DNA from 3 places in the Vallitalea okinawensis genome. Region 2 is predicted to be linked to each of the others. Evidence: riboswitches for the same ligand, from Rfam matches in the RefSeq annotation. Region 2 holds a riboswitch; each other region holds the start of a gene.
What was found. Region 2 has a riboswitch for cyclic di-GMP ahead of C1Y58_RS05975 (GspE/PulE family protein). Riboswitches for the same ligand answer to the same signal wherever they lie in the genome.
Positions count from the first base shown of each region.

Region 1 (10,191 bases), on a different contig from region 2:
GCCATTGATTCGCATAAGGTGCATTGATGGCTACATTAGGTATCTTTTGTATTTGATCAAATATCTGCGTAAGGGTTGTACTAAAACTTTGATCAATGTCAATGTATAACCCCCCTGTGGCATTAGCTATTGATCGAAATTGTGTTTCACAATGGCGATAATCCTGGCCGATAGCTGTAAGTATAACGTCATTATTGTTTAATTTCTGAATAATACTTGAGTCAGTATTATTTTCTTTACTATAGATAGGTTCATCACCAATCAAAACAAAATACTTTACTGAGTTTGCATAATATGTGTAACCATCTAGTGCTTTATCTATAGCATCAAGTCCATTCTCTGTCCCTCCAGAAACATTAATTCTACTAAGGTTGTTTTTGAAAGTGCTTACATCATTAGTCAAATTATATTTAACTGGTTCATCTTCATAGGATATTAATCCAAGACGATAATCAATATTTTCTCCTTCCAATCGATTAACAAAATTATTGATATTGTTTTTAACACTGTTAATTTCCCCGCCCATACTTCCTGAACTATCGATAATGAAAACAACTTCAAGCTGACTTTTGGCTTGAACAGGTACTGGATATGAAACGATTAAACTACAAACCAATAATAGTATTAAGAATCTTTTTAAATTCATTTGAAGCCTCCCTCCTCATTATCTTTAGTCAATTTCATAATTTACTGTTGCATGTTCATTGGTTAATGATAAGAATTTAATAGCATTCATAAATGTTTTATTAACATTACTTATTTTATAGAGGATATAACCTTCTTCATGAGCAACCACTTCAATATTTGTAGCATCTATTTTGCCTGTTTCTGTTTCCAAATCCGGTGTTACTGCACATAAGTCTACTACCTCCAATTGATCTGGATTATAATAAACGGATATATACCTCGTTGAATCACCAGTCTTGGGTACGACAAATACAAAATTGAAATAATTGTCTTGACCTACATTGATATCAACACTGGGTAATGTATTCTTAGCAAGGAGTTCACTCCATTCACTAGCTCCACCTTCATTAAAGGTTCTCACTCTGTATTCATGTCGAGTATTTGGTAGAAGTTCTAAATGCTCAAAGTGTTCTTCTGTCACATCAACTATTTCACCATCAACTTCTACTTCATATCGATCTGCTCCTGGCACTATAGACCAAGTTAAAATAATGGACGTCTCTGTTGCTTCAGCCTCTAGATTTTTGGGTATCGCTGGTGCTGTTAACTGTTCAATATACTTACTCCAATCACTTTTACCACTACCACTATAAGCCCTTACACGATATTTGTGGAGGGTATTTGGTTTTAAGTCTTCATGGTGAAAAGTATTATCATCAATATTTTTGACGTCTCCATCAACCTCGATATAATAACCTGATGCTCCAAAAACATTATCCCAAGTTAAACTAATACTTTCACTTGTTACTTCTTTCACTTGGAAAAAATCTGGTTCACTAACAACGGTTGTAGCAGTGATAGCATTACTCCATGGACTGGCTTGTCCATCTTTAAAAGCTCTTATTCGATATACATGAGTGCTATATGCATCAAGTCCGCTATGGGTATAGTTATCTCTTGGTCCAAGCATATAAGACTCTCCATCCATTAATAGTTCATACATGTCTGCCCCTTCTACTTCCTCCCAATAAACCATAATGGCGTTAGAACTTGTTACGGCTCTAAGATTGGTTGGGGCAGGTAATGATGAATTGATAACAGTATAATCACTCCAATTACTTGGTCCAGCATCACTTAACGTTCTTACTCTAACTTGATATGTAGTGTTAAAATTTATATTCTCTAACATGTATGTGGTTTGTAAGCCTACATCCGTTACTTGATCATTGATCTCTATTTCATAGGAGTTTGCACCTATAACAGTATCCCAAGAGACATTTAATCCATCGCTATTGATTGACAACATGAGATTTTGAGGTGCATCTGTGGTACTGGATTTTAAGATTTCTTGACTCCAATTACTTTGAGTATCATCATTCATAGCTCTTATTTGATAGGTATGTTGGCTATTAGAATCAATGTTTTCATGAACTACCGTAGAGCTAGTTGTACTATTGACTTGTCCATCAATTTTTATTTCATACGATGTAGCACCCTCAATGACTGCCCAATTAATCTCATAATTTAATTCATCTTCACTATTAATTTCATTGATCTGAATAGAATGTGGTGTTTCTAGTAATGTATAGACGTTGATGTACTCTGTCCATGGACCATTACCATAGCTATTGATGGCACGAATACGATAAGTATGTAACGTATTGGTTTCTAACTGCTGGTGTAAATAGCTTGTGCTATCATTAACTTCAACTAGTAAACTGTCTACCTCTAACTCGTATAAGGTTGCACCGGCTACGGACTCCCAACTGACTAAAATTTCTTCCGTCTGCGGATCTGCCCATATGCCAGAAGATGAATCCGGTAATGTTGAATAGGCTACCGTTTCAGACCACTTTCCTGTTCCACTGCTATTCTTTGCTCTTACGCGATATGTATATTGAGTATTTGCTGTTAAGCCTTCATCAGTATAACTATTTGTATTTGCTTCCATGGGTATCCCAAATACTTCTACATCATAGCTATCTGCTCCATTAACAGTATCCCAGTCTAAAGTGATTGTGCTTTTCGTACTACTTGCCTGTATATTCTTTGGTACATCTGGTAAAGTTTCTATGATGTACTCTTCAGACCATTTACCTACTAATCCATATTCACTCAATGGTCTTATTTGATAGGTATGAGTTGTACCTGCTTCTAAACTAGAGTCAGTATAATCCAATTGATTTTCATCTAAAATTGTACTTTCTCCATCCATTTTTAGCTCATAACCAGTTGCTCCTTCTATAGAATTCCATTTTATATATATTTGATTTTCAGTTGCATTCCACTCTTGTAAAGAGGTCTGACCAAATAGATTTTCATCACCATAGAAGTAATAACCCGATAAGTACCCAGATACTTTATCCCATGGTGCATAAGTTACACTATCATTAAAAGAATAATCGTTAGTTTGATCTAGGCTTCCGCTACCTTCTTGAATGATTCTAAATGAAAATGTCTCCATATCCCCAGGATTAAATACATCCCCTTTATCATCAAAAGTAATTCTCAAATAATGGGTAGCACCTTCTATTGGATTTTCTAGTTCTATCACTTCAATGTCCATAAGTGGCTGATTGAAGTTATTCAATGATATGTTGGTTTCACCTTCAATAGAAAAGAAATATCTGAGTTCTAATTCTGTTAAATCAATGGATGCCGTCCCTGTATTCTCCATCTTGAACTCAGGATTGATTTTCTTTTCCAATTGCTTATCTTCTGCATTGTAGGTTTCGATTTGTATACTTCGATTAGTAAAATCTCCTTCAACTAATTCGTCACCACTTGAATCATCTGGTTTCTTTGCATCCAGTAATTGAAAACTACTAAGTAAAATGATTGCCGTTAGTACAAAAGATATAATGGCTTTAAATGTCTTCAATTTCATTCCTCCTTGAAATCTATTAAAAGAACAAATGTGACTAAAGTCACTTATAGTAAGCAAGCAATGATCAATGCTTACTTTATGCTACTCATACGCCTAAAACATTAATATTTTAGACAAAAAAAAAGTGTGCAACTGCACACTAAAGCATAAAAATGCTCTTTAATGGCAGCTTGGCAATCATAGTCATTATATGACCTTAGACCCATAGCTTTGCGTCCTTATCTTTCAATAAGTTTGCCTTTTTTCATTTTTTACAATTATATGATTATATTGCTATATTAGCATTATATATTATAGTTATATAATATGTCAATATTTACTACATTTCTTGCTATTATTTCAAATTGAAACATAAAATCTTTAATAGCAGTCTCTCAATTGTCATTACCTCTAAGATGCAACTGCCTTTAGCCTCAGAAGATATTTTATAGAGTTGAAGTGAAATAAACTTGCTATTGATCGTGTTATTTCATTGATACTGGTGGCATATTATGTTAATATTTGTATATAAAGGAGGAATAGCTTATGAAATTTCGTAGGATTTTTACCAAAACATTAGTAACTGTATTAACATTAAGTATTTTCCTGGGAGGTAATATCCAGGTAAGTTCTAAGGAATCTAGTAGAGATATTATAAGGGTCGATAGTGGTTTTGAAAACTTAAATCAATCATTAGAAGATGATGAAAGATTATATCTCCAGAAAGGAGAACCTTCTACTTTAGATATAAATAAGGGATATGATTCAGCTACAAGATTTATTTTAAATAATGTATCAGAAGGTTTATTCTCATATGACCATAACAGGAGAATTGTAGCTGGTGTAGCTGATAGCTATTCATTATCCGAAGATCAATTAAGTTATACTTTCTACCTTAGAAAAGACGCAAAATGGAACGATGGCTCTCCTGTTACAGCACATGATTTTGTATACTCATGGCAGCGTTTATGTGACTTTGAAGATCAAGCAAAAGCATTGTTAACTGCTGCTAATATTAAAAACTATAAAAATGTATTAGAGGGTAAATCACCTAAAGAAGACTTAGGTATAAAAGCTATAGATGATTATACACTAGTTGTTGAGCTTGAGAATCCTGTCCCCTATTTTCTTTCACTACTAACTCAACATAATTTTGCACCAATAAAAAAAGATATGGTTATAGCTTCTGGAGATAAATATGGTACTGACTTAGAATATATCGCTTATAATGGCCCATATATAATTTCAGATTGGGATAAAGGCAACTATTTATTACTTACAAAAAATCCTTATTATTGGGGAAGTGAGTTTATTGATGTTGAAAATATCAACGTCTTAGTATATATAAAATATGGCTATGATGCTTTTCTATATAATATAATTGACACTACAAAGCTTTATTATGATGATTATGTAAAAGCTTACATGTATGGCCTTACTCCTATTAGTACCAAAAATGATGCTATGTTTTATTTAAAATTTAATCAAAATGATACTTTACTCCAAAACGAGAATGCAAGAAGAGCTATAGCACTAGGATTTGATAATAGCTACATAACTGAATTAACACAAACCGGACATGCTGCTAATTACTATGTACCATCGGGATTTTTTAAAGATGAAGATGGTGTAGATTTTAGACAAAATAATAATGAATTCCTTCAATATAATGAGGATTTAGCATTAAAATTTTGGGATCAAGCTAAATCAGAGTTAGGTATTCAAACTTATACAATGGAACTACTGACTTTTAATACCTATCTTAGTCAGTTCATAGCTATTTATATTAAAGAAGAATTAGAAGATAACTTACCTGGATTAACAGTCAATATTGTACAGCAACCATCTGATATAAAACAAGAATTAGAAAACACAGGTCAATATACTTGCAGTTTTGCAGGATGGGGAATGGACTATAATGATCCATTATCTTATCTTGAGATATTTAGTTCTAATTCACCCTACAATGATGTAGACTACAATAGCCCTCTTTATGATACTATTATTCAACTCGCCCAATCTTCATCAGCCCTTGATGAAGATGAAAAATGGGAGCTTCTCAAAGCTGCTGAAACTCTATTATTACAAGAAGATGTCGTTATTAAACCCATTTACCAGCAAGGTAATTACTATCTAGTCATGGATCATATTAAAAACCTTATCCAAGATTACGGTATGAATGACTCATTGAAGTTCGTAATAATTGAATGATAAATGAAATAAAACCTCCGTTATATATAAAATAATGATAACGGAGGTTTCTAGAATTACTTAAATAGCATCTAAATCAATTTGTTCTGAGTTTACCCCCTCTGTTATAGCTTTAAGTCTAATCTTACCCTTTTCGCAAGTAGATCGAATATAAACCAATAGCTTACCATTATAAGTTTTTCTTTCTTTTGAGCTATATGGCTCTAAATCTGAAGGATCACCATTTTCTATGCCAAGAATCTCACCAGGTCCTTCAATGTCAAACTTAATTATATCATTAGCAAAATAAGATAATTGACCATTCACATCGATGATTTTCACTTCAACATGAGCAATATCTTCACCCGTTGATTCTAAATATTCAACATCTGAAGACATTTTAATCCTATCACCCTCTCCACTAGTATTTAGTTCACACTCACATACACTCTCTTGATCTATCTTACCTACACCCTTTAATCGACCTGGGTCAAAAGGTACATCCCAAGCCATCTCGTAACCAAGATTACCAAGTTCACATTCTGAAAGCTTAATACTACCAAGTGACTTATCATTCAAAAACAACTCAACTTCTTCACAATTTGTGTAAGCAAAAACAGTCACAACTGCTTTTTCATTATAATTCCAATGAGGTACATCACCTCTATCCCACCAGTTAACCTGCTCGACGTTCTTATCTTTAGTGGTTATGTAAACCATAGGCTTTTCTTGCCATAAGCTTTTTCTTAAATAGAAACTTGTTTTCTCTCGACCAGTTAGATCCATTAATCCAGCCTCCGAAACACGTATTGGCCATCCTTGAGCTTCTCCTAAAAAGTCTATACCGGTCCAAAGAAACTGTCCGCATATATGGTCATTATCTTTCACATATGCCCATTCTTTAACATGCTTTCCGTTTTCACTACCATAAATCACTCGATTAGGATATTCTATGCAATCTTTTTCATACAAATGCTCTTTATAGTTATAACCTACAATATCAAGTGCATCAGCATACCCTGTATGATTAGATAACTCTGGAAATGCAAGTGCTGCAGTAACAGGTCTTGTGGTATCATATGCTTTTACGTGCTTAACAAGCTTTCTGGCAATTACAGCTAGTCTTTCAGCATTAGGTTTATTAGGGTCATACTGCCTCTCCACTGCTGGTTTGTTTTTATCATTATTGCCAGTCATGGACTTAAAGCTTGGATGGCAATAAGGATCATTCGGATAATCAACCTCATTGCCAATACTCCAAGCTATGATCGATGGATGATTTCGATCTCTCAATACCATTTCCTTTATATCTCTTTCATGCCACTCTGGGAAATCTTCATAATAACCATAATGCTTTGGTGGATATACATTATGCCCTTTCCACCATTTATTCTTAACACCTTCCCATTCATCAAAAGCTTCATCCATGACTAAGAAGCCCATCTCATCACATAAATCCAGTAAGTTTGTAGCAGGAGGGTTGTGACTCATTCGAATAGCATTACAACCAACTTCTTTAAATTTTTTAAGTCTTCTTTTCCAAACTTTTTTAGGCACAGCTGCTCCTAAACACCCTGCATCATGATGGATACACAGCCCCTTTAACTTCATATTAACATCGTTTAAGCTAAACCCTGTTTTGGGATCTAAATTATACCATCTAATACCTGTAGTTGTATCAACTCGATCAATTAATTGACCTTGATTAAACAGTTCAGTTCTAAATATATATAGCTTGGGGTAATCTGGTGACCATAATACAGGATTATCAAGATTCAGGGATTGATTGAGTTCAACTCTACTGCCTAGTTCTATACTTACTGTTGTTGATTTACTAACAAGCACATGTTCATCCAGATCAAGAAGTTGACTCTTAACTTCAATCTCAGATGTATACTCACCCTCATTCAATACAGTTACTTGACCATTTACTACTGCCATATCAGTTGTGACGGATGGGGTTGTGACAAATACACCATGACGACCAATATGGATAGGGTCAACAACTGTCAATGTTACATCCCTATAAATACCCGCTCCAGTAAACCATCTAGAATCAGCAATATCTTTATGATCCACTTTGACTGAAATCACATTGTCTGATTTACCAAATTGAACAAAAGGCGTTATGTCATAAGAAAAAGCACTATAACCATAGGGCCTTTTTCCTAAATAATAAGAATTGCACCACACTTGACTGTTGTTATATACACCATCAAAGTTAATGTACACCTTCTTACCTTCCAGATCTTCATCAAGCTGAAAGGTTTTGCGGTACCAGCCTACACCACCTGGTAAATAGCCTGTGCCACTTGCATGTTCTTTGCTAAATGGTTCCCCGACTGACCAATCATGCGGTAATGTCACTTGGAGCCAATCGCTATCATCAATGCCCTTATACCCTGGAAAAGGTGAATCTCCTCTATGAAATTTCCAATCTAAATTCATATTTTTTTTAATTCTATTTCCTCTCATTGACACAACCTCCAAAACTAGAAATGGGAGCGATGAGTACCTCACCACTCCCGATAAAATGCGTTTTTAATACTATTTACCTTCTACCATTACCTTGTAGTCATCAAGTTGTCTTTGAACTTCTTCTAAAACCTTATCGATACCAGCCTTTTTAAGCTTTTCTCTGTATTCTACTACTGCCGCTTCTGGGTCACCAGTTTTACCATAAGTAATGGCTGGACCAAGTGCACTTGTTACATCAGAGATTGCAGCAAGCTCTGCTTCAACTGGTGTTCTGTCAAAGATGAATCTTGAGTATGGATCTGGAATAGCATAGCTGTCAAATTCTGCCCATAAATCATAGATTCCTGCATATTCAGTATCAGTTGGTAATTCAAATTTATCTTCTCGACCTGACCAAAAATCTGTATAGAATTCATGATCTGCATCGTTGTAACCTTCTGGACGTGTTTTTACACCATCAACGATCTCATATTGAACACCTTCTCTACCGTAAACAAATAATCTATAGAACTCTTCATTCTGTCTTAAGATTTCATAAGCCATAACTGCTCTTTCTGGGTTCTGGCTGTTTGCACCTATAGCAGTAGCACCATGGATAATTGATAATTGTGTTAAGTTCTTTCTTGTAGAGCCAAATGGATAGAAACCAATTTCTGAACCTGGAATGAGATTATCCATTTCCCATCTAAGACCTCTATAAGTCTGCGTGTGGTGTTGATCAGCACCGGATTGGCCTGCTTTAAATAGCTCTCTTGTATCACCTTTGAAGTTAAGAACATCTTCTCTCCAGTAGCCAGCATCACCCCACTCTTGCATTGTTTTCGCAAATTCCATAAAGGTGTCGTTAAAGATTGGACTATAGGCTGTATACTTATTTTCTTTTGATTCAGCCCAAACAGCTTTATGGTATCCAGTAGGCACCATCAATAGCTCAAGTGAATCTGTTTCTGAAATAATCCATCCATCATATAAGTCAAACTTTGAGCCATTTGCATCCCAAGGTACTACACCTTCTTTGTTGTCAGCAACACCTTGAAGGTATTGACCAAATGATTCATAGTCAGTAACTTTGTCTATACCGAACTCTTTAGCCCAATCGCCTCTATAATAGAAACCATGGTTAACATACTGGGTATAATTTTGCTCTGGAAAAAAGTAAGTTGTATCGTCAAGTTTACACGTTTCCCATTCTTCTGCTGTTATGTCTGCAGAAGTCAATGGCGCATATTGTAGTAAGTCATCAAGTGGCATAAATGCACCTTTTTGTGCGTTTGGCCACATATCTAACCAGTCACCGGAAGTAATCAAATCTATTGGTTCACCAGAAGCCATTAAAAGATTATATTTTGTTAACCAATCTGCCCATTCAACCCACTCAATCTTGAGGTGAGCATTGATTTCTTCTTCAAGAATCTTATTCCATTCTGCCATTGCAAGTTCCAATTGCCCATTTGTAGGTACGTTCCCCATCATTAAGAAGGTTAATTCAACAAATTCCAATTCCTCACCATCTTCTGTTGAATCTGTTTTACTAATGTCACCTGACTTATTCTCCTCCGTCATCTGACCTTGAGTTCCTGATGTCTCCCCACTTTTTACGCATCCGGTAATCCCCATAATTAAGACTAGGACCATGAGTAATGCTAATAATTTGAAACGTGTTTTCATTAACTAACTCCCCCTTATACTCTTGATTGTTAATTACAAAATATATTCTTATTTTATAATTCGATTATATAATTTTTCTACCCTTTTACAGCGCCAATAGTAATACCCTGAATAAAGTATTTTTGTACAAAGGGATAGAAAATAATCACAGGCCCTGTTGCAATAATACCAACAGCCATCTTTATTGTCTCGTTAGGCATATCCTGTGGTGGTACATTAGAATTAGCAGCTGAGTTCTTAATTGATTCAGCCTGTGTTACAACATTATATAAATATAATTGAAGTGGTCTATGCTCTACATTTGGTGATAAGAACAACATTGCATTATACCACTCATTCCAATATTGCAAAGCTAAAAACAA
Region 1 covers NZ_PQDH01000004.1:180,508-190,698, reverse strand. Annotated here, with positions in the region: gene C1Y58_RS13810 (fibronectin type III domain-containing protein) at 1-646, opposite strand, end outside; gene C1Y58_RS13805 (fibronectin type III domain-containing protein) at 671-3,508, opposite strand; cyclic di-GMP riboswitch class I at 3,676-3,763, opposite strand; gene C1Y58_RS13800 (peptide ABC transporter substrate-binding protein) at 4,040-5,704, shown strand; gene C1Y58_RS13795 (glycoside hydrolase family 2 TIM barrel-domain containing protein) at 5,765-8,158, opposite strand; gene C1Y58_RS13790 (ABC transporter substrate-binding protein) at 8,231-9,829, opposite strand; gene C1Y58_RS13785 (carbohydrate ABC transporter permease) at 9,907-10,191, opposite strand, start outside.
Region 1: another riboswitch for cyclic di-GMP. It lies ahead of C1Y58_RS13805 (fibronectin type III domain-containing protein); the one in region 2 lies ahead of C1Y58_RS05975 (GspE/PulE family protein).

Region 2 (10,191 bases):
TTCACCAGCATGGTACAGATTAACCATTGATAAGAATTGTCTACTATCTTGTTCTATAGCTGCTTGCTCCGCACTTGATGTAAAATTACTAAATCTAGGCACCATCACTGCCGCCAGAATTGCAATTATAGCAATAACAACTATCAATTCAATCAACGTAAACCCCTTCTCTTTTTTTAATAACTTTTTACTCCATTTTCTCATTTGTATTTACCCCTTTCAAAATATGTATATGTATTTTTTCAACCTTCGCACTCTATATTGATTGCACATCAAGCAATAGTAAGGGTAGTTATTATCGCTGACCATTTTAGCGAATGTTGATTTATATCAAGAGCATTTCGCTCTTAATAGCTTCATAATATGTATTTGACTACATTCCACTCATTGCACTTTGCATAATCTCTGTCATTGGTAACATTATAGACAATATAACGATTCCTACGATGATTGCCAAGGAAATAATCATGATGGGTTCAATTAACGTAGTAGCTCTGTTGATTGATTCCTCCACTTCATCATCGAAAAAATCTGCTGTTCTAAGTAGCATATCGTCCAGTTGACCTGTCTTTTGACCTACAGAAATCATTTCGATGAGTAGTGGCGAAAAGACTTCAACCTTTTCTAAGGCTACAGATAATTCATAACCTTTTTTGACTTCCTCTTTAGCTAATTTAAATCGCTCTTCTACAGCCGTATTACCGATAAGAGAAGAAATAATATCGATGGAATCCAACATAGATATACCACTATACAAGAGAACACCTAGACTTCTAGCGAAGCGTGTAGTAATGACTTTTTTTTGCACATTTCTAACGACTGGTATGGCTAGTTTTAGTGAATCAAAGAAGTAGCGCCCTGCTCCTTTTCTTCCCCATAGATAGAGAAGTGTTATAGTACCTCCTAATGCAATCATGATGTAAAGAAAATTCGCTTGCATGAATGCACTTACAGCCATTAGTATCACAGTGATAGCTGGCATCTCTCCCCCAAATCCAGCTAATGTATCTGCAAAAATAGGCAGTACGAAAGTAAATAACATAATTAAAACACCTAACATAAGTATCAGCAGAATGATTGGATAAATCATCGCTGATGTCACTTTGTTTTTGATCTTATTGTTCTTTTCATAGTATTCAGCCATTCGAGTAAGAATAAGATCCAAATTACCACTGATTTCCCCAACTCGCACCATGCTTCTTAAAAATTCCGGGAAAACATCATGATGTAACTCCATTGCTTCTGATAGCAAACGTCCTTTTCGTATGTCTTCATAGATTTCGGATAGGGTTTTCTTAAATTTCTTATTCTTAGTTTGTAATGCCAGTATATTAATAGCTTCTGCTATATTCACACCAGAACTAAATAATACAGCGAACTGTCGACAGAAGAGTGCTAAGTCTTTCAACTTAACAGACGACAATAATCTAATTTCTTTAGAACTATCACTGAGCACCTTATATTCAGATAGATAATAGCCTTGACTTCTGAGATGCTCTCGAAGTTCTTCCATATCTGCAGCTAGATACTCACCTTCTGTTTGTTTTCCTGCCAAATTCTTAGCAGTATATTTATATTTAATCATTTGTATCCTCCTTTAGGTATATGGACATTTCAACTCTCAATATACCCTAGTGACGAGCGAGCATGACATGAAGTTCATTTAAATCATAAGTTTGGCTTGTCATAGATCTCCTAGAAATCGTACCTTGTTTATAAAGTTCAACTAAATGTTGATTCATGGTTTGCATACCATCCATCACATTGGTCTGAATCACATTTTGAATCTGATAAACTTTGTTTTCCCTAATAAGATTGCTGATAGCAGAATTATTTTTGAGCACCTCACATGCTGCAACCATACCTGTACTATCTTGACGTGGTATCAGCTGTTGAGTGACAACTCCTCTTAATACTGTTGCTAATTGGCTCCTTATTTGGTTCTGCTGCTCATGTGGAAAAATATCTATAATACGTTCAACAGTTTGCGCTGAACTAACTGTATGCATGGTAGAAAATACCAAGTGACCGGTCTCAGCAGCAGTGATAGCAATTCTTGTAGTCTCCAGGTCACGCATTTCTCCAACAAGAATTACATCAGGGTCTTCTCGAAGTGAGGCCCTTAAGGCAGTTGCAAAATTGTTTGAATCAATCCCCATTTCACGTTGATTGACGATACTTTTCTTATGTCGATAAAGATACTCGATGGGATCTTCTATGGTAATAATGTGTTTTGCATCTCGTTTATTAATAATATCAATCAAACTTGCAAGAGTTGTAGATTTACCACTACCAGTGACCCCTGTAACAAGCACTAAGCCTGATTGATAGTTTGTCAGTTCTTTTGTGACAGGTGGAAGATTCAAGTCCTGAAAATCAGGTATCTTATAGGGTTGTATCCGAATAACCAGCGCATAACTACCTCTTTGCTTGAAAGCATTAGCTCGGTAACGTCCTAAATTCTCTCTAGAGAAAGAGAAATCGCTTTCACCCACATCTAAAAGCATATGTAAATTTCTATCATCAATACATTGCTTGATAAGTTCAAATGTATGATTAGGTGATAGTTTACCGAAATCATCTAACTGCGTTAATTCACCAAGTCGTCTAACTCTTGGGTACGTGCCAACAGATAAATGAATATCAGTAACATCCATTTCATGAGCTTTCATCAATAAATCATTTAACGTAAAATCCAAATCTATATCCTCCTCTAGACAAATACAACACGAGTCATTTCTTCAATGGATGTTTCGCCTTTTAGAACGAGTCGCTTACAACTTTCGAACAATGTATCCATACCTTCATTGACAGCTAGGTTATTGATCTCTTGGGTTGTTTTTCCTTCTGCTATAGCTGCTTTAATCTTATCACTTACATCAAGAATCTCGTGAATAGCTGATCTTCCTGTATAACCTGTCCAATTACAGATATGACAACCAATGGGCTTAAATATGGTTAGGTTTTGATCGACTTTTAGGGTTATCTTCTCCATATTCGTTGCTAAAACCTCATTTTTACAATGTGGGCATAATCGTCTTACCAGTCGTTGTGCAATAACACCTACGATCGCATCCGCTACTAGATAAGATGGAATTCCCATGTCTAATAGTCTAGTAATGGTACTTGCTGCATCATTGGTATGGATGGTAGACAATACCATATGACCAGTGATAGCCGAACGTACGGATATCTCAGCTGTTTCTTCATCACGAATCTCGCCAACCATGATAATATCTGGGTCCTGCCTGAGTATACTTCTTAAGCCTTCTGCAAAGGTTAATCCAGCTTTTGTATTTACCTGTACCTGGTTAATACCAGTAAACATATATTCTACTGGATCTTCTACTGTTACTAGATTCTTATCAACTGTATTTAATTCTTTTAACATGGCATACAGAGTGGTTGTTTTACCACTTCCTGTAGGTCCAGAAACTAGAACAATGCCATAAGGAATCCTCGTAAAACGATTGATAATTATTTTCTCTTCATCTGTAAAACCTAGATGTTCAATGGCTAATAAACTAGCGTTACGATGCAATATCCGCATGACAATTTTTTCACCAAAGGTAGTTGGTAACGCCGAAACACGTAGATCAAACTTTTTACCATCAACTTCTGTTTCAATACGTCCATCCTGTGGCACCCTTTTTTCTGCAATATTCATATCTGCCAGTAGCTTTATCCGAGTGGATATGGCAGAAAAAGATTGGATTGGTATACTCATGACCTTTGTTAATGAACCATTAATTCGATTTCTTACAAAAATCTCTTGATCAAAGGGTTCTATATGTATGTCACTAGCCTTCATGCGAATAGCTTGGGTTATTATTGAGTTAACTATCTTAACGGTTGGAGCATTAGCTATATCATCATTCTCAATAATTTCATCTACAGTGCTATTATCATCTAGTTCTTTAACTAACTCTTCAATAACTTCTTTCGAGGAACCTTCTTTGTAATATCGATCAATAGCTTCTTCAATTTCCTCATCACTACATAAGTGAATTTTGACTGATTTTCGAGTTATGAGTCTAACATCATCTCTAGCTTCCATGTTATAAGGATTAGACACAGCAATATGTAAAATGTTATTTTCCAATCTAAATGGAATGATATTGTACTTCTTTGCAACACTTTGGGGAACTAATTTAACAACAGGTTGCTTAATATCTTCTTTCTCTAATGAAACAAGTGGAACAGATAACTGTTTAGATAAGGTTTCTATAATTTCTTGATCGGTTATGTATTGCAAAGCTACCAGTGCTTTACCAATCTTGCAATTATGTATTTTTTGATAGCTTACAGCTTCCTCAAGACTTTTTTGATCGATTTTGACAGCATCTATTAATAGTTCACCTAATTTTTTTCTTTTCATAATAGTCCCACATTCTATATAATTTCTAATGAAATCAAACCTAGTTTTATCATTTGTCATGTTAAAATTATTTATATTGCTCCATTAAAACGAATTTTTACTTTCAAAACTATTTACTTAATCATTGTTTGTTACACATTTATGTCAATTATGATAATATAAGTTATTACAGATATTATTTTACATTATTTTACAAACAAATAAAAAAGTTGCAGTATTATTGAATACTGCAACCGATCGATCATAGTTAAAAACCTTAGACTCTGGTTTTGCGTCTTAGCTTTTCAGCTAATTTGCCCTTTTTTAATTAAGTTAAACATATTATAATATAATTCTCACTTTATGTAAATAGATATTAATAGATCTTGTTTTGTAGAATTTTGTAATCTAACAGGATTTCTAACAATTAAAGATAGTAATTTACTATTTGCTCACCAAAAATCAGTGCTATTAAGACACCAATGACGATAAAAGGTCCAAAGGGTATCATTGATTTTCTATCAATCTTAACAAAACTTAATAATACTACACCAACTACTCCCCCTATTACAACAGCAAACCACAAAGATATAAGTGTTAATGGCCAGCCTAAAAAGAGACCTAGAGGAATATATAACTTAATATCTCCCATACCTATTCCTGCCCGACCTTTATATATGATTAGTGATAGAATATATATAAGGATTAGTAACGATAATACCAAAACAATCGCTATAAAGCCACTAAATCGACTAAAACCTAAGTAAATACCATAATTTCCAGTAATTATATGATACCCTTGAATAACTAAGCCAATGACTAAACCAAATAAAACAACTTTATTAGGGATGATCATATGCTTTAAGTCAATGAAAAATACCACATTGAGAATACAGCACAAAGTTGCCACTGCAAAAAAATCAATACTTAAACCATAAAGATAAAAGAATAATATGAACTCAATACCTGTTAATAATTCAACTAATGGATATTGAATGGTTATATGCTTTTTGCAGAATCTACACCTGCCTTTTAATAATATATAGCTAAAAAAAGGTATCAGATCATAGAACTTCAGCTGTTTTTGGCAATGTGGACATTTAGAACGTCCATTAGCAATACTTTCTTTCGACGGGATACGATAGATACACACATTTAAAAAACTACCTATGACTAGACCCAAGATAAAAATAAATAAATATATTGTCAATCACCCTTCACGCATTTTTATTTTTAACCCTTATTTCAACCTTATATTACCATAAATTATTATTAATATCAATTTTTTTGCTTAATTTATACGAAATAATAACCATATCCCCTTGCACCCTTCCCTCAAAGATGCTTTAATGATATGTATGGTTTATATACAATCGGAAAATAGGGAGGCTTATATGTATTGGGATGACAAACCTTATTACTCGCTGAGTTATAAATTAAAAGAGAAATATGGGGAAAAAGTATTTAAAATTGCTTTAGATGCTGGTTTTACCTGTCCTAACCGAGATGGTACTATTGACTCAAGGGGATGTATTTTTTGTAGTGCAGGTGGTTCGGGTGATTTTGCCTCTTCTAAACAATTATCCATACACAATCAAATAGAAGAAGGTAAGCTGCGTCTACAGAAAAAATTCAAAGGTGATCAATTTATCGCTTACTTTCAAGCTTATACGAATACCTATGGCGATCTAGACTATCTAAGAAAAGTGTATTTTGAAGCTGCTAATCATCCAGATATAGTCGCTATCTCCATAGCCACACGCCCTGACTGTTTAAGTGCTGAAGTCTGCGAGTTACTAAAAGAACTCAATCAAATAGTCGATGTTTGGGTAGAATTAGGACTTCAAACGATACATGAAGAAAGTGCAGTTTTTATGAGAAGAGGATATACTCTTCAAGTTTTTAATGATGCTGTATCACTATTAACTTCTTATAATTTAGATATTATCGTTCATATCATTTTAGGGTTGCCAGGTGAAAGTCAATCAGACATGCTGACAACAGTTAAATACGTTAGTCATCTTCCTATCCAAGGTATCAAACTTCAGCTGCTTCATGTTCTTAAAGATACGGATTTGGAGAAAGTGTACTTAGATGGTGATTATCAACCCTTAGAGCGAGAGGAATATATCGACCTAGTTATCGATTGTATTGCGAACATTCCTTCTCATATTGTTATTCATCGTATTACCGGTGATGCACCTTGGAAATTACTTGTTGCACCCCGCTGGAGCACAGATAAAAAAAATATTTTTAATCAAACCTTAAAACGCTTTAAACAGAGGGATTCTTATCAAGGTAAGGCATTTCATGCAACAAAAAGTACTTGTAACTGATTACTATTTGTTATACAATATTAATAACGAAAATTTGTTCTAGCGTTAAATACCGCGAAGGTATTGGAGGGATTAATATGACCCAGAATACCCACGATTTAACTGCCAATAAGCTTATACTTCTTTTTCTGCTAAAAAACGTCTCAGGTCCTTTGAGCCAAACGCAGATAACAGATTTTATATTATTCAATAACTACACGGATTATTTTTCTTTGCAGCAATATTTAGCAGAACTTGTTAATGCAACATTAATTGCACAGTCAAAGAATAATAATACTACCTTATATGAGATTAATCAAAAGGGCATTGATACGCTGGAGCTTTTCATAAACCGTATACCTTATAGCATACGACAAGAAATAATGGAGTTTACAAAGAATAATGACTGTAAGGTTAACCTTTATAGGAGAATTGAATCAAATATAAAAGAGGAAGATGGACAATACGTTGTCAGTTGTTCCATTAAGGAGAATGATAAGCCCATCATTTCCTTGGATGTTAAAACAGAATCTGAAGACGAAGCTAAAATGATAAAAACCAATTGGCAGAAAAGAGCTCGGTCTATTTATAAGACAGTGGTCAAAGATTTAAAAAATGAGAATTAGAAATAACCTATCGACAAAGGTCAATAGGTTATTTTTTATTTACTCTTCTATTTCTTTTACCTCATCTTCCATAGCTGCATGTTGATCAGCATATTCTTGTAATAAGGTATCAAATCGTTCCCAAATTTCATCTTTACCTTGTTTACTCACAGCTGAAAATGGAATAATATTTTTTTGGTTAGGCATTTTTAATGCTTTTTGTATCACGTTTAAGTGTTTCTTGATTTGACTTCTTTTAAGTTTATCCATTTTCGTAGCAATGATCAGAGGTTCGAAGCCTTGATACTTAATCCAATCGTACATCAGCACATCATTCTTACCTGGTTCATGTCGGATATCAATGAGTAAGACTACTAATCTTAATTGCTGACGAGTAGTCAGATAATCCTCAATAAAGCGACCCCATCTTTCTCGATCTGCTTTGGATACTTTAGCATAGCCATAGCCAGGCAAATCAACAAAGTAAAGCTGCTCTTCTACGTTGTAAAAGTTAATGGTTTGTGTTTTCCCAGGTTTTGAACTTGTTCTAGCTAAAGACTTACGATTAATCAAGGTATTGAGTAAAGATGATTTTCCTACATTTGATTTTCCTGCAAAAGCTATTTCTAAAAAATCTGTGTCAGGTAATTGATCTTTTCTCCCTGTAACAACATCTAAATATACATTATTTACATTCATTCTTCTCCACCTTCTTTATAGGCTCAGTTAGTGCATGGCTGAGAACTTCATCCATGTGTGACATGAATAAAATGTCAACACCTTCTCGAATATGCTCTTCTAATTCCATTACATTCTTTTCATTATCAACAGGCACTAGGATAGTTTTAATCCCCGCCCTTTTAGCTGCCAATATCTTTTCTTTTAAGCCACCGATTGGAAGGACGCGACCTCTAAGGGTAATCTCACCTGTCATTCCTACGTCATTACGAATTGGTATATTGGTCAATGCTGAAATCATAGCTGTAGCCATGGTTATGCCCGCAGATGGTCCATCTTTTGGAACTGCACCTTCTGGTATATGGATATGAGTATCCACCTTTTGATAGAAATCTTCTTGGAGCCCGAGTTCTTCTGACCTTGAACGAATGTAACTCATAGCTGCTTTAGCAGATTCCTTCATCACATCACCAAGTTGTCCAGTTAATTGAAAAGCACCTTTACCTTTCATGGTATTGACTTCTACTGACAAGGTATCTCCACCTACACTAGTCCATGCAAGTCCTCTAGCAATCCCAACATCTGCTTTGTCTATTATTGTATCATATCGGTAAGTTTTTATTCCCAAATACTGATCAATATTTTTTTCAGTAACTTTTATGTAGCTCCTATCACCAGAAATAATCTCTTTTGCACCTTTACGAATAATCTCAGCCAGCTTTCTTTCAAGATTACGTACACCAGCTTCTTTTGTATAATTATTAATAATGGTCTTTAATGCTTTATCATTTATACGAATATGTCCCTTTTTGAGACCATGGCGCTTGAGTTGTTTAGTTAAAAGATGTTTCTTTGCGATGAAGAACTTCTCATCTTCTGTGTAACTGGATAAATGTATAATTTCCATACGATCCCTTAAAGGTCGTGGTATTCTTTGCAAATCATTGGCAGTCGCTAAAAATAACGTATCCGATAAATCAAAATCTAATTCTATATAATGATCTCTAAAATTCTTATTCTGTTCTGGATCAAGAACCTCTAATAATGCTGCAGTTGGATCTCCTCTAAAATCGTTACTCATTTTATCAATTTCATCTAATAACATTAAAGGATTATTGGTTCCAGCTTGTTTAATAGCAGAAATAATACGCCCTGGCATAGCACCTACATAAGTCTTTCTATGACCTCTAATCTCAGCTTCATCACGAACACCGCCTAAAGAAATTCGGACGTACTCCCGATTTAAACTCTCTGCAATTGATGATGCAATTGATGTTTTACCAACACCAGGAGGTCCAACTAGACAAAGTATTGGACTATACGATTCTGGAGCAAATTCACGTACTGAAAGATGTTCCAATATCCTTTCTTTAACCTTCTTAAGACCATAATGATCTCTTTCAAGGATCTTCTCAGCTTTCCTGATATTCACAAGCTCTTTTGACTTATCTTTCCAAGGAATATCCAATACCCATTCAATATAGTTACGCTGCACAGCTGATTCTTGAGAACTAGGTGTCATTCTCTCTAAACGTTTAATTTCTTTTGTTACTTTCTTCATAACATATTCAGGAACGTCTTTTTCTTCTAATCGCTGACGATATTCATTGATTTCATCACCAGCCACAGCATCATCACCTAAAGTGTCTTGGATAATTTTTAACTGCTCGCGTAAATAGTAGTCTTTTTGTGTTTTATTAATCTTACTTTTTACCTTAGATTGAATATCTTTTTGTAGCTTAATGATATTGCCTTCCTCTTCAACAAGCATAATAATCTTCTCTAAACGTTCTAGAGGATTAGTCAAACAAAGTAATTCAACCTTTTTTTCAAGTGAGAACGGTAGATTAGCGGCGATTAAATCCGCCATCTCATCAGGGTCTTCTGTAGATAAAATACTTACAACTGTATCAGGAGCAATCCTTCCCATTTCAGCAAATTGTTCAAGTACATCACCAACAGTTTTCACCCATGCTTCTGAATATTCTTTTTCCAATTCATAAGTTTCTGTTGACACTTCTGCAAAGAAAAAAGGCTCTTCATGAACATACTTTTCTATAACTGCTCGCTCAACAGCCTCTACTAAAACCCTTATAACACCGTTGGGCAGCTTCATGATCTGCTTAATTCTAGCTATTGTTCCAACCTGTGTAATATCTGAAACTGTAGGTTCTTCAATCTTAGCATCTTCCTGAACTGCTAATAATATGTATTCATCCTCAACCATTGCTTTTTC
Region 2 covers NZ_PQDH01000002.1:172,709-182,899, forward strand. Annotated here, with positions in the region: gene C1Y58_RS05960 (prepilin-type N-terminal cleavage/methylation domain-containing protein) at 1-204, opposite strand, end outside; gene C1Y58_RS05965 (type II secretion system F family protein) at 374-1,585, opposite strand; gene C1Y58_RS05970 (type IV pilus twitching motility protein PilT) at 1,632-2,699, opposite strand; gene C1Y58_RS05975 (GspE/PulE family protein) at 2,714-4,378, opposite strand; cyclic di-GMP riboswitch class I at 4,604-4,686, opposite strand; gene C1Y58_RS05980 (prepilin peptidase) at 4,785-5,567, opposite strand; gene C1Y58_RS05985 (tRNA modification radical SAM protein MnmL/YtqA) at 5,752-6,693, shown strand; gene C1Y58_RS05990 (DUF4364 family protein) at 6,771-7,298, shown strand; gene yihA (ribosome biogenesis GTP-binding protein YihA/YsxC) at 7,338-7,976, opposite strand; gene lon (endopeptidase La) at 7,963-10,191, opposite strand, start outside.

Region 3 (10,191 bases), on a different contig from region 2:
TTATCTGGCTATAAAGTAATGTAGTTAAATGAAATATTTAAATTTTTAAGTATTTCTCTTTCTCTATTATGGCACGTAAAAAGTATAATTTGATACTCTTGTGAAAGTTTGTTTAACAACTTTAACATGGCGTTTAGCCGTTGTTCATCAAATTGGATAAAACTATCATCCAAGATAAGAGGAGCTTTTATCGATAGGATTTCCATCATACTAAGCCTCAGCGCCAAATACATTAAATCTTTTGTCCCGGAGCTTAACCGTTCAACCTCAACAATTTTATCCTCTTCTTCATCAAAAACTCTAAGATTTAACTCCTCATCTACCTTAATATTTCGATACTTGCCATCTGTAAGTAGCCCTAGTTTTGTGGATAACTTTTCTTTTAGAAGGACTTGATAATCCTCATTCATTCGAGAACATAGTTCTTCTAAAACCACTTTAGCTTTTTCTGTCGCTTGCTTTTCTCTTACATGTTCCTCCAATCTTTGCTCTTTTTCATGAAGTTCTTTTTCTATTTCAGCTAAATGCCTTATACCTTCAAAGACCAATTGTTGGCGTTCCGATAAACGACTTAATTCTATCTTGATAGACTCTTCTTCCTTCAAGATGGATGGATCAATAGGAATAGAACCTCCCTTTGGCATTTCTTCATCAATGAGATGAAGCCATTCTTTTTTTTCTTGTAGGCGTTTTTTAGTCTGTATGAACTCATTGATACCATCTCTTACAGTAAAATATTCCTCTTCTCCCTCCACTAAGAGGGGTAAACCCATGCGTCGATTATCCAATTCTATGAGTGCTTTGTCTACCTCCAATATTCTTTGGCGGATACCCATTATAGCTTTCTGTTGATCCCCAACATGTTTATTTGTGCTCGACCTCTTATAAAGGAGAACAGAACCAATTGTAAGGAATCCACATATCACTGAAAAAATATAATAAATTGTCTGCCCCATTAAAGCTAAATACATACTCCATATACAGACACATAGCGGTACTATGCCAATCATTAAAGGTGCTCTATTAGCCTTCTTCTCTGTAATAGACGATTCTTGAATCATAGTTTTATCTTTTAAAACCTTTAGGTCCTCACGCTCTTTTTTTAAAGCCTTACTTTCCTTATAGAGCTCATAAGCCTGATTCAATGACTTTTCAGAAAGATGCTCGTAATACTTATAAGTATCTAACTTTTCTTCAAGATTTTCAATTTCTCTTTGAATTCTAAGGATTTTAGCTTCTTTCTCTTCATTAATTACTTTTTGCTGCTCAGATCTATGATACTGCTGCTCACTAATGGTCTTATGAATATCCAACTCTTTTATCTGTAATTCCTGGATACGTTCTGTTAATTCATTATTTAATTCTTTTTTCTCAAACCATCGATGTCGTTCTAATTTAAGTTGATTAATTTGCTCTGTTATTTGACCGATAGGACTTTTCTTTCTTGTTTCTGAACCTAAATCATGTACTTTACTCTCTAAGGCTTGTATGACTCCGTTAATGGACATGTCGCTAGCATCAGTTTGATTAAGACTTTGATAATAATCTTTTAACTCTTCACTAAACTTTTTCTCAGGCTTTAAATGAAGTTGCTGTATATTCAAGATATTTTTAAAATAATGCTCACTGATATCACCTACTAAACTTAAAGGTAAATAGGCTTTGGTACGCTTATCGTAGACACATTGTCCTGTTATATCTTCACCTGTCGACATATCCATAACTTTAATTTCTTCATGATATTTAGAGAAATCTCTTTCAATACGATAGGGTTTACTTTCTTCTATGATAATACTTCCTTTATAACTATCAGCATTCCATGGTTTATACTGTTCATAGTCAGATGTGTAACTTCTTTTTTTTATGTATGGTTTATAGAAACCAAAGAAAATCCCCTTAATAAAACGTTGGAGAGTTGTCTTACCTGATTCATTCTCTCCATATATAAGGTTTATACCTGGCTTTAAATCAATATTTTTTTCCTTATACTTGCCAAAGCTTTTTAGTCTTAAGGTTTTAATGATCATAGATCCACCCCTTTTTCGTTAAGAAGTAACTCTAAACCTATCTCCAATGCTCTTTTATTGACAGGGTCATCTAATCCTTCAGCCTTCATCTGTTGAATAAAGTCACCTATAATAGTGTGGCTGTGTTCCTTTTCAATACTGTCAAAGTCTAGTAACGTATCTCGCTCATCAATAATCTCTGAATAAAATACTTCTTCACTAACTTGCTGTTGGATATAGCTTATATCAATCAAACGTCTAAAGTCTGCTTGTCCTTTTAGGATGATTCTAAAAAGATCGTGATTATTGATAGATTGCCTTATATCATTAATGATATCTGCTTCAAAAGCGTTGGGTTGTACCCTTACCTCAACTTTTTTATAATGACGTTTTGCTATGGGTATAAACTTCTTGTAAATAATATGATCCATTATCTCCCCAGCAATAAAACCGTGTTCATGACCCTCTCCAAAATTTAAAGCTTCTGGACTCCCACAATAGCAGATTTCATCTGTAATAAAAGCAGGTCGATGTATGTGACCTAAGGCCACATAATCAAAGTTTTTATCCTTAAGGGATCTTATATCCAATGGAAGATAATTGCTTTTTGTATAGGCATCACCATGGGCTAGTAGTATATGATGACCTTGTTGATTTCGCTTATGAATCGACTTGATTGCATCATGTTGAACGTATTTTTCATACCAACTATGACCATAAACTGTGGTCTCATGATCCTCAAAATAAATAGATTCCTTATCCTTCGTAAAAAGATGAACATTTTCTCCCCATGATACACGATTATAGAAGGATTTATCACCAAGTATTGGATCATGATTACCTGCTATCATGCAAATATGTGTATCCACTAATTGTCGAAAGGCTTCATTAATTTGTTGCAGATCATTAGTAGTAACATAGTCATTTTCAAAAAGATCTCCTGCTATGAATAGGTAATTTACTTTTTTCTCTTTAACAAAGTCTAATATATGTAAAAAGCTGCTCATAATTTCTTGTCTTCTTTTTGAAGCAACATGCAATGGTAATCCTGTGAATGGACTTCCAATATGTACGTCACCTGTATGTACAAAGGTTATCCCATTGTCGACCAACTCCCTTCTTCTTCATTATACCTTTTAATATCATCAATGTAAACGAACAAATTTTCGTATTTTCATCTATACTATCCTTTCCTACTCCAAAATAAAAAGAGATCTAGTAACTCCAATATGGGGTTCCTAGATCTCTTAATCTCTTTATCCTTCGTTAATCGATTACTCTTCTGAGGTTAACTCTTCAGATATCGCTTCATCTGACTCTACTTCTTTTGAGCCTTTAGCCTCTTCTGAATCATCGTTATCCTTTTTACCTTTTAATGTTTCCTCATGAGGTTCTTCTTCACGAAGTACCTCCTCACCATTGAGAATCTTCTTGAATTCTTCACCACTGATGGTTTCATATTCAAGTAAAAACTCAGCAGCTTTAATAAGCTTATCTTTATTCTCTTCTAAGATCTTAACGGCTTGTTGATGCTGTTCTTTAATGATCTTCAATGTCTCAAGATCAATTATTCTTTCTGTTTCATTACTACAGTTTCTAACTGGACGTCCATCTAAATAACGAGAGCTTGCTGATTCTAAAGCCATCATATCAAATTCATCTGTCATACCATAGATTGTAACCATACGTCTAGCTGTTGCTGTTGCTCTTTCAATATCATTGGCTGCACCTGTTGAAACTTGATTAAACATGATTTCCTCTGCTGCACGTCCACCTAACATAACAGCTAATTGTTCTTCCATTTCTTCCTTTGTTACTAGGTATTTATCTTCAGTAGGTAACTGCATAGTATACCCTAAAGACCCCTTTGTACGCGGTATAATGGTAATCTTATGCACCGGATCCGCATTTGGAAGTACTTCTGCAACAAGTGCATGACCTATTTCATGATATGCCACAGATTTTTTCTCATGATCAGAAAGAATTCTGTCTTTCTTCACTTTACCAGCTACAACTATTTCAAATGCTTCCTCTAAGTCTTTTTGCTCAACCAATTGTCTACCGTGCTTAACCGCTAATAATGCAGCTTCATTGATGACATTGGCTAACTCAGCACCTGAAGCACCTGAAGTCGTTTTCGCAACGGCATTTAAATCAACACTATCTGACATCTTAACTTTCCTAGCATGTACCTTAAGGATAGCTTTACGACCTTCTAAATCAGGTCTGTCAACAATGATTCGACGATCAAAACGACCTGGACGTAATAAAGCTTGGTCCAACACTTCAGGTCTGTTGGTTGCTCCAAGTATAACAACCCCTTTAGATGAATCAAAACCATCCATTTCAGATAATAGCTGATTTAATGTTTGTTCTCTTTCATCATTACTACTCATATTATTTTCACGACTCTTACCAATAGCATCGATTTCATCGATGAAAATAATACAAGGAGCTTTCTCCTGAGCTTGTGCGAATAAATCACGTACTTTAGCAGCACCCATACCAACAAACATCTGAACAAATTCTGAACCTGAAATCGAAAAGAATGGTACTTTAGCTTCTCCAGCTACAGCTTTGGCTAATAATGTCTTACCTGTTCCAGGAGGACCTACTAGTAAGGCTCCTTTAGGAAGTTTGGCACCAATACTCGTATATTTCGCTGGTTCATTTAAGAAGTCAACCATCTCCACAAGAGACTCTTTAGCTTCTTCCTGACCGGCAACATCATCAAATGTTACACCAGTGGATTGCTCAGCATAGATTTTGGCAGAGTTCTTTCCAAAGGACATAACACCGCCGCCCATACGTTTATCCATTCCCTTCATCATAAAACGCCATAGGAAGAAGAATATTCCCATTGGCAGTATCCAATAGAGCAAAAATTCTACTAGAGCATTGGATTGCTGTGGAATGTACTCATATTGCACACCATACTTCTTATCCCATTCATTAATTCTATTGGCTAGATCTAAATCTGGAAATACATTAGTATAATAGATCTTTTGAGATATGCCGCTATCTTCTTTGACAATGACTTGAAGTGAGGTGCCAGAATATGAAACTTTTTCAATTTTCCCAGTTTCACCCCATTCGATAAATTCATCATAAGTGATATATTCAGTGGTTACCTGCTTAAAGGCATAATTAGCTAAAGACAGAAACCCAAATGCTATGACAAAATATATTAGTGCAATTCTTATCTTTTTATTTTTCATATCGTTAATCTTAATCCTCCTTGAAAGACCTTAGTTTTGTGTAACAAATCCCCTAATTCTCTTCAAAAAGGTAAAAAAAGGGCTTCCTCTAATGAAGAAGCCAAATAAAAGGAAATTTATAGCTTAGGATAAATACTTTTCATTTCGGCAGCCAGGCTACCTTCCATCTTGCCCCCCGATGCGAAAGGCCCTCGGCTTTGCGTCCCTATTTCGCAATAGGTTTGCCTTTGTCACCGAAAAGTATTACTTGCACCCTAAAATCATATCATAAATTTCCATAAAAAGCAACATAAAATTTAGCTACTATACCTTCTTGTATAAATCTTCTTCAAAAATCTCTTTTATTTTATCTACATCTTGTGTTATACCGAGTATTAACATGAGTTTAATTCGGGCTTTTTGTCCCGAAAGATTATCACCTAAAATGATACCTTTATTTCGCAGCTCTCTCCCACCACCATGATAACCATAGGAATCCAAAACTCTTCCCATAGGACAACGAGATACAAGTACGACAGGTATTTGACGCTCAATGGCCTTCGTAATGCCATCAACCATTCCAGGCGGCACATTACCTCTACCCATACCTTCAATTACTATACCTTTATAAGATTGATCCACTAAATAATTGATGATGGTGGAATCCATACCAGCAACCGACTTAATTAAAGCTACCTTGGGTTGAATTTGATCAGTATCGATAATTTGTCGATGCTCTCTTCTTCTATAATAGATCACTTGGTCTTGGTCCACTATACCTAATGGCCCAAAATCCATGCTTTTAAATGTATCTAAACTAAGAGTATGACTTTTTGTAACCTCATCTGCAGCATTAACTTGGTTGTTCATAACTACTAGTGTACCTTTATTCTTTGATTCGTCTGAACATACTGTACAAATTGATGCCGCCAAGTTAGATGGCCCATCATAACCTAGCTCACTACTGTTACGCATAGCACCTGTTACAACAACAGGTTTATCTGAATCTATTATTAGATCAAGGAAATATGCTGTTTCTTCTAAACAATCAGTTCCATGGGTTAAAACCACCCCAGCTATATCTTCTCGAAGTAACTGTTCTTTAGCTATACTAGCTAATTCCAACATCTTCTCAGGAGAGATATGTGGTCCAGGAAACGACCCATAATGGATAGCTTCAATTTCTGCCATCTTCTCAATCCCCGTTACTTTAGCCATTATTTCATGTCCAGATAAGGCAGGTATTGCTGCATGTAATCTTTCATCAACCTTCATTGAAATTGTACCACCAGTAAAAATAACTGCTACTTTTTTCATGCTCTCACCCTCTTATATATATTGAACTAGTACTCATTTTTTTTATAATTAAGGTAATTTCATAAGTACTTTAACTTCTTATAATAATATGTTAATCCCCATGTATAAGAAAGTCATATGTTTTTAAATTACCTCGTTAGTTCAATATGTATTTTTTGTATCAACTAATACCCTATTTAATCCTATTTCTTATGTGTTTGATGTAGTAATGTATAAAATAACCAAACACATAATCATAGCAGAGTAATAAGACTTCCCCAATTATAATCAACCATATATTCAGTTGCAATGGTAACATATACCTCATTATAAAATAAGATAATATTGCTAAAAGATTTAATGTTACAAGTTTAATACCAATTTCTAGTCCCTTTGTATTCTTTGTAAAACAATGTCTTTCTATCAGCTCTTTTAAAATGCTATAAGGACCTAGTATCATTATATAAATTGCTATATCAAATTTATTTGGTACTAAAAAAAAAGCTAATAAGCAAGATGTTATGAAAAACATCCAACTACTACGTATTTCTGTCTCGACAACGACTACCCCTATGATTAATGCCGCCGCGAAGAGAAATATTAAGGTATTGCTTTCGATGATAGAGGCTAAATACAAAAACACTTGATTAATGGCTAATAATATGCCTAATAATGCTATGTTCTTTCCATTTAACAACATGCGATTAAGTCGCCTCCCATGCATTCACAGCAGCAGTCTGCGCATAACAATTGCGTACAGCAACCTAAGTTACTATTTCCACCACCGTATTGATAAGATCTAGTTTGATAAGCATGTTGTCTGTTCTTCAGTCGCTCATAATATTGGCGATATTCTGTATTAGATGGATCCATGTTCATTGCTTGCTGAATAAAGTTTAATCCTTGGTGATGAGAACCCATGTATATAAGGGATACCCCACTCAAGAAATACCATTCAGCTGTACGGTTAGACATATTTTGAAGCATGCTATAAGCCTCTTGGTAGCGTCCAGCAACTATATAGTTACGAATAGTTGCAAAACTACTATCTTGATTACTATAAGACTGGTTATAGTTGTTTTGATTAAAAGTACCATTCCCTTGCTGACCACTCATTAAACTATCATAAGCCTCTTGTACTTCCCTAAACTTTTCTGATGCTAAATCAGCTAAAGGATTATCAACATATTTATCTGGATGGTATTGCTTGGCCAGATTTCGATATGCCTTTTTAATTTCTTCCTTAGAAGCACCTCTTTTGATACCTAATACTTCATAAGGATCTTTCATAACTTCCACCTCAATTTCTTTCATCTAGATAAAACTCAACATTAAGTCAAGTTTATGTGAAGCCCAATCTATTTCTTCTTTATATTAAAGTTTTTGATTCTACGTAATCATTAAGTTCTTCTTCATTAACAGCCATTTGCTCTCTTTTCAAACATGCGTTAATGCGCTTCATAATACCCGAATAGAAGATGTTATCAATAATACTCTTATCCATAATGAGGGGTAATTTATCCATTTCTTCATCAACAATGGAGAGTTCAAATAATAGTAAATCATAAAGCTCATCTTTAGATATATGATTATTGTACTTTAATGGATTATAGCGTTCCTTTTTCTGATCCTCTTCTAGGTCATCAACTGCATCCAATAAGTAAACCAATTTCCCAAAAGCAAATCCAATTTTTTCAAGATAAGGTTGCCAAATATCTTCCTTATACACAAATATCTTAGACATGATACTTGCAAATATATTGGAAACTAAGTCTATATTATCTTCTTCCTTTTTTTCTAGCTTATGAAGCTCCTCTAACCTTGATTGAATCAATTGGTCTAGTACTTCATAGTCACTTTTGGCTTTATTATATTGTCTTTTTAGTAAACCCATTCCTGATAGGCTTTTAATACTCTTCTCATCCTTCCAATCATCCATTAATTTATGATAGGCCAGTATCACATTAATGGCAGCAACATAATCCATGATCTCATTAGAGATGATCATCTGCTTTTTTGTCGGATGTACATAGCATCTTTCATTACCAATTGTCGATACGGGTTCATATAATGATGTCAACAGTAAAACAAGAAAAGTCATATCATAATTTAAAGTAAATCGACTAATTTCACCATAGTTCCGCTTTAAAGTTTTGCATAGACCGCAATAATAACCACGGTATCGATAATACTCTTTAAACTTTAATTCCATTTTATCAATTGTGATATATCCAAACATTCAATCACCTAATTTATCATATCATATTTTTGTGTAATTGAAAATTAATCAACTTAAATAAGTAAATTTTAAATAGATGTAAGTAAACCAAAAGAGAAAGTAATCTTACTTTCTCCTTTGAGTTACTTCGACATACAACACTTTTATAACCTTTTAATAGGTTCATTATAACATTAAAAGATGTCCATAAAATATACAAATTGTGACTAAATCTTTAACATTTACTTAAACCCAACTCACAATGCTTATCATGTATATTTGGGTTAATCATCTTTAAGTGTAATCTTAGCAAAGTGCATCATCTTTTTCAGTTTACAAATATGCTTAAAATTCTTTACAATACCCATACTCTCAATAATGATCATAGCCAATAGGATGAGCATGGCTGCTGTATAGCATTTTTTTCTGGTATCATTATGCTTGCACTTTTTTTTATGTTTTGTATGGTAATCGTACTTATATCTATTTTTCATCCTGAAACCTCCTAAGAATAATTTTAACTGCTTTTATTTTTTACCTTTTATAAAACAATCATAAATAATTACCGATGGTAATTTATGGACTGATATACTTTTTTGGTTTGAGGACTTCGCTTTTTATTTATCTTTAGTTTATTTAAGAGTTTTTCCTCTGATTGAATAATACGTTTATCCCATTTATTTAGCTGAATTTGCAAGTGTGGATTATTAAAATACAAATATCCTTTTATAGGATACTTTATATTCTGTTGATTAAAATAGCTTCGCAAAAATTCTTCTTGTCTTGATAACTGTTTTAGTGGGTTTTTAACCTGTTTTGATTGTCTCCCTTGTTTAGGATAGCTCTGTGTTAATTGATTTCCTTCTATAGTTCCTGATAACTTTCCAGAATAGTTCTTCACTTCCACAATTGAGACTTCAGTTGGTCCTATAATAATGAAATCGTACTCAATAGTTTTACCTCTCACTGTAATGCACTTATTTACAATTACATCATATCTTCTTGGAAGTTGCTTCAGAAGTCTCAGTACTTCCTTTTCTCCTTTTAAACCCCCTTTTAGAACATTGACTTTTTTCATTCTTTGCCGCAGCAATACCACGTTTATTATTAATAGCAAAATAAGCATTAACCAACCGTATTGCCACGCCATTACGAAGAAATAAACAACTATAACTGATAGTAATATTTGTAATAGGATGATACCATAATGTTGATATATGTTTCTTTTAATAGTGTTCTTTTTCCTCTTAATACGTGCCATATGAAAACCTCAATTCTTTTATCGATTATTAAGTAATTTAGCTAATCTAACTAGAGTTAAACACTGTATATCAAAAAAACTCCTTATCCACTTGAGTAAGCAAATAAAGAGTTATAACGTGCGCAGAAGGATTTGAACCCTCGGCCTTCTGATCCGTAGTCAGACGCTCTATCCAGCTGAGCTATGCGCACATGTATTAAATTCAATTGCGTG
Region 3 covers NZ_PQDH01000029.1:12,406-22,596, forward strand. Annotated here, with positions in the region: gene C1Y58_RS25405 (ATP-binding protein) at 9-2,027, opposite strand; gene C1Y58_RS25410 (metallophosphoesterase family protein) at 2,024-3,118, opposite strand; gene ftsH (ATP-dependent zinc metalloprotease FtsH) at 3,281-5,224, opposite strand; cyclic di-GMP riboswitch class I at 5,368-5,460, opposite strand; gene C1Y58_RS25420 (asparaginase) at 5,528-6,520, opposite strand; gene C1Y58_RS25425 (hypothetical protein) at 6,693-7,199, opposite strand; gene C1Y58_RS27120 (J domain-containing protein) at 7,190-7,789, opposite strand; gene C1Y58_RS25435 (DUF5685 family protein) at 7,869-8,738, opposite strand; gene C1Y58_RS25440 (hypothetical protein) at 9,002-9,211, opposite strand; gene C1Y58_RS25445 (nuclease-related domain-containing protein) at 9,280-9,978, opposite strand; tRNA gene C1Y58_RS25450 (tRNA-Arg) at 10,096-10,169, opposite strand.
Region 3: another riboswitch for cyclic di-GMP. It lies ahead of ftsH (ATP-dependent zinc metalloprotease FtsH); the one in region 2 lies ahead of C1Y58_RS05975 (GspE/PulE family protein).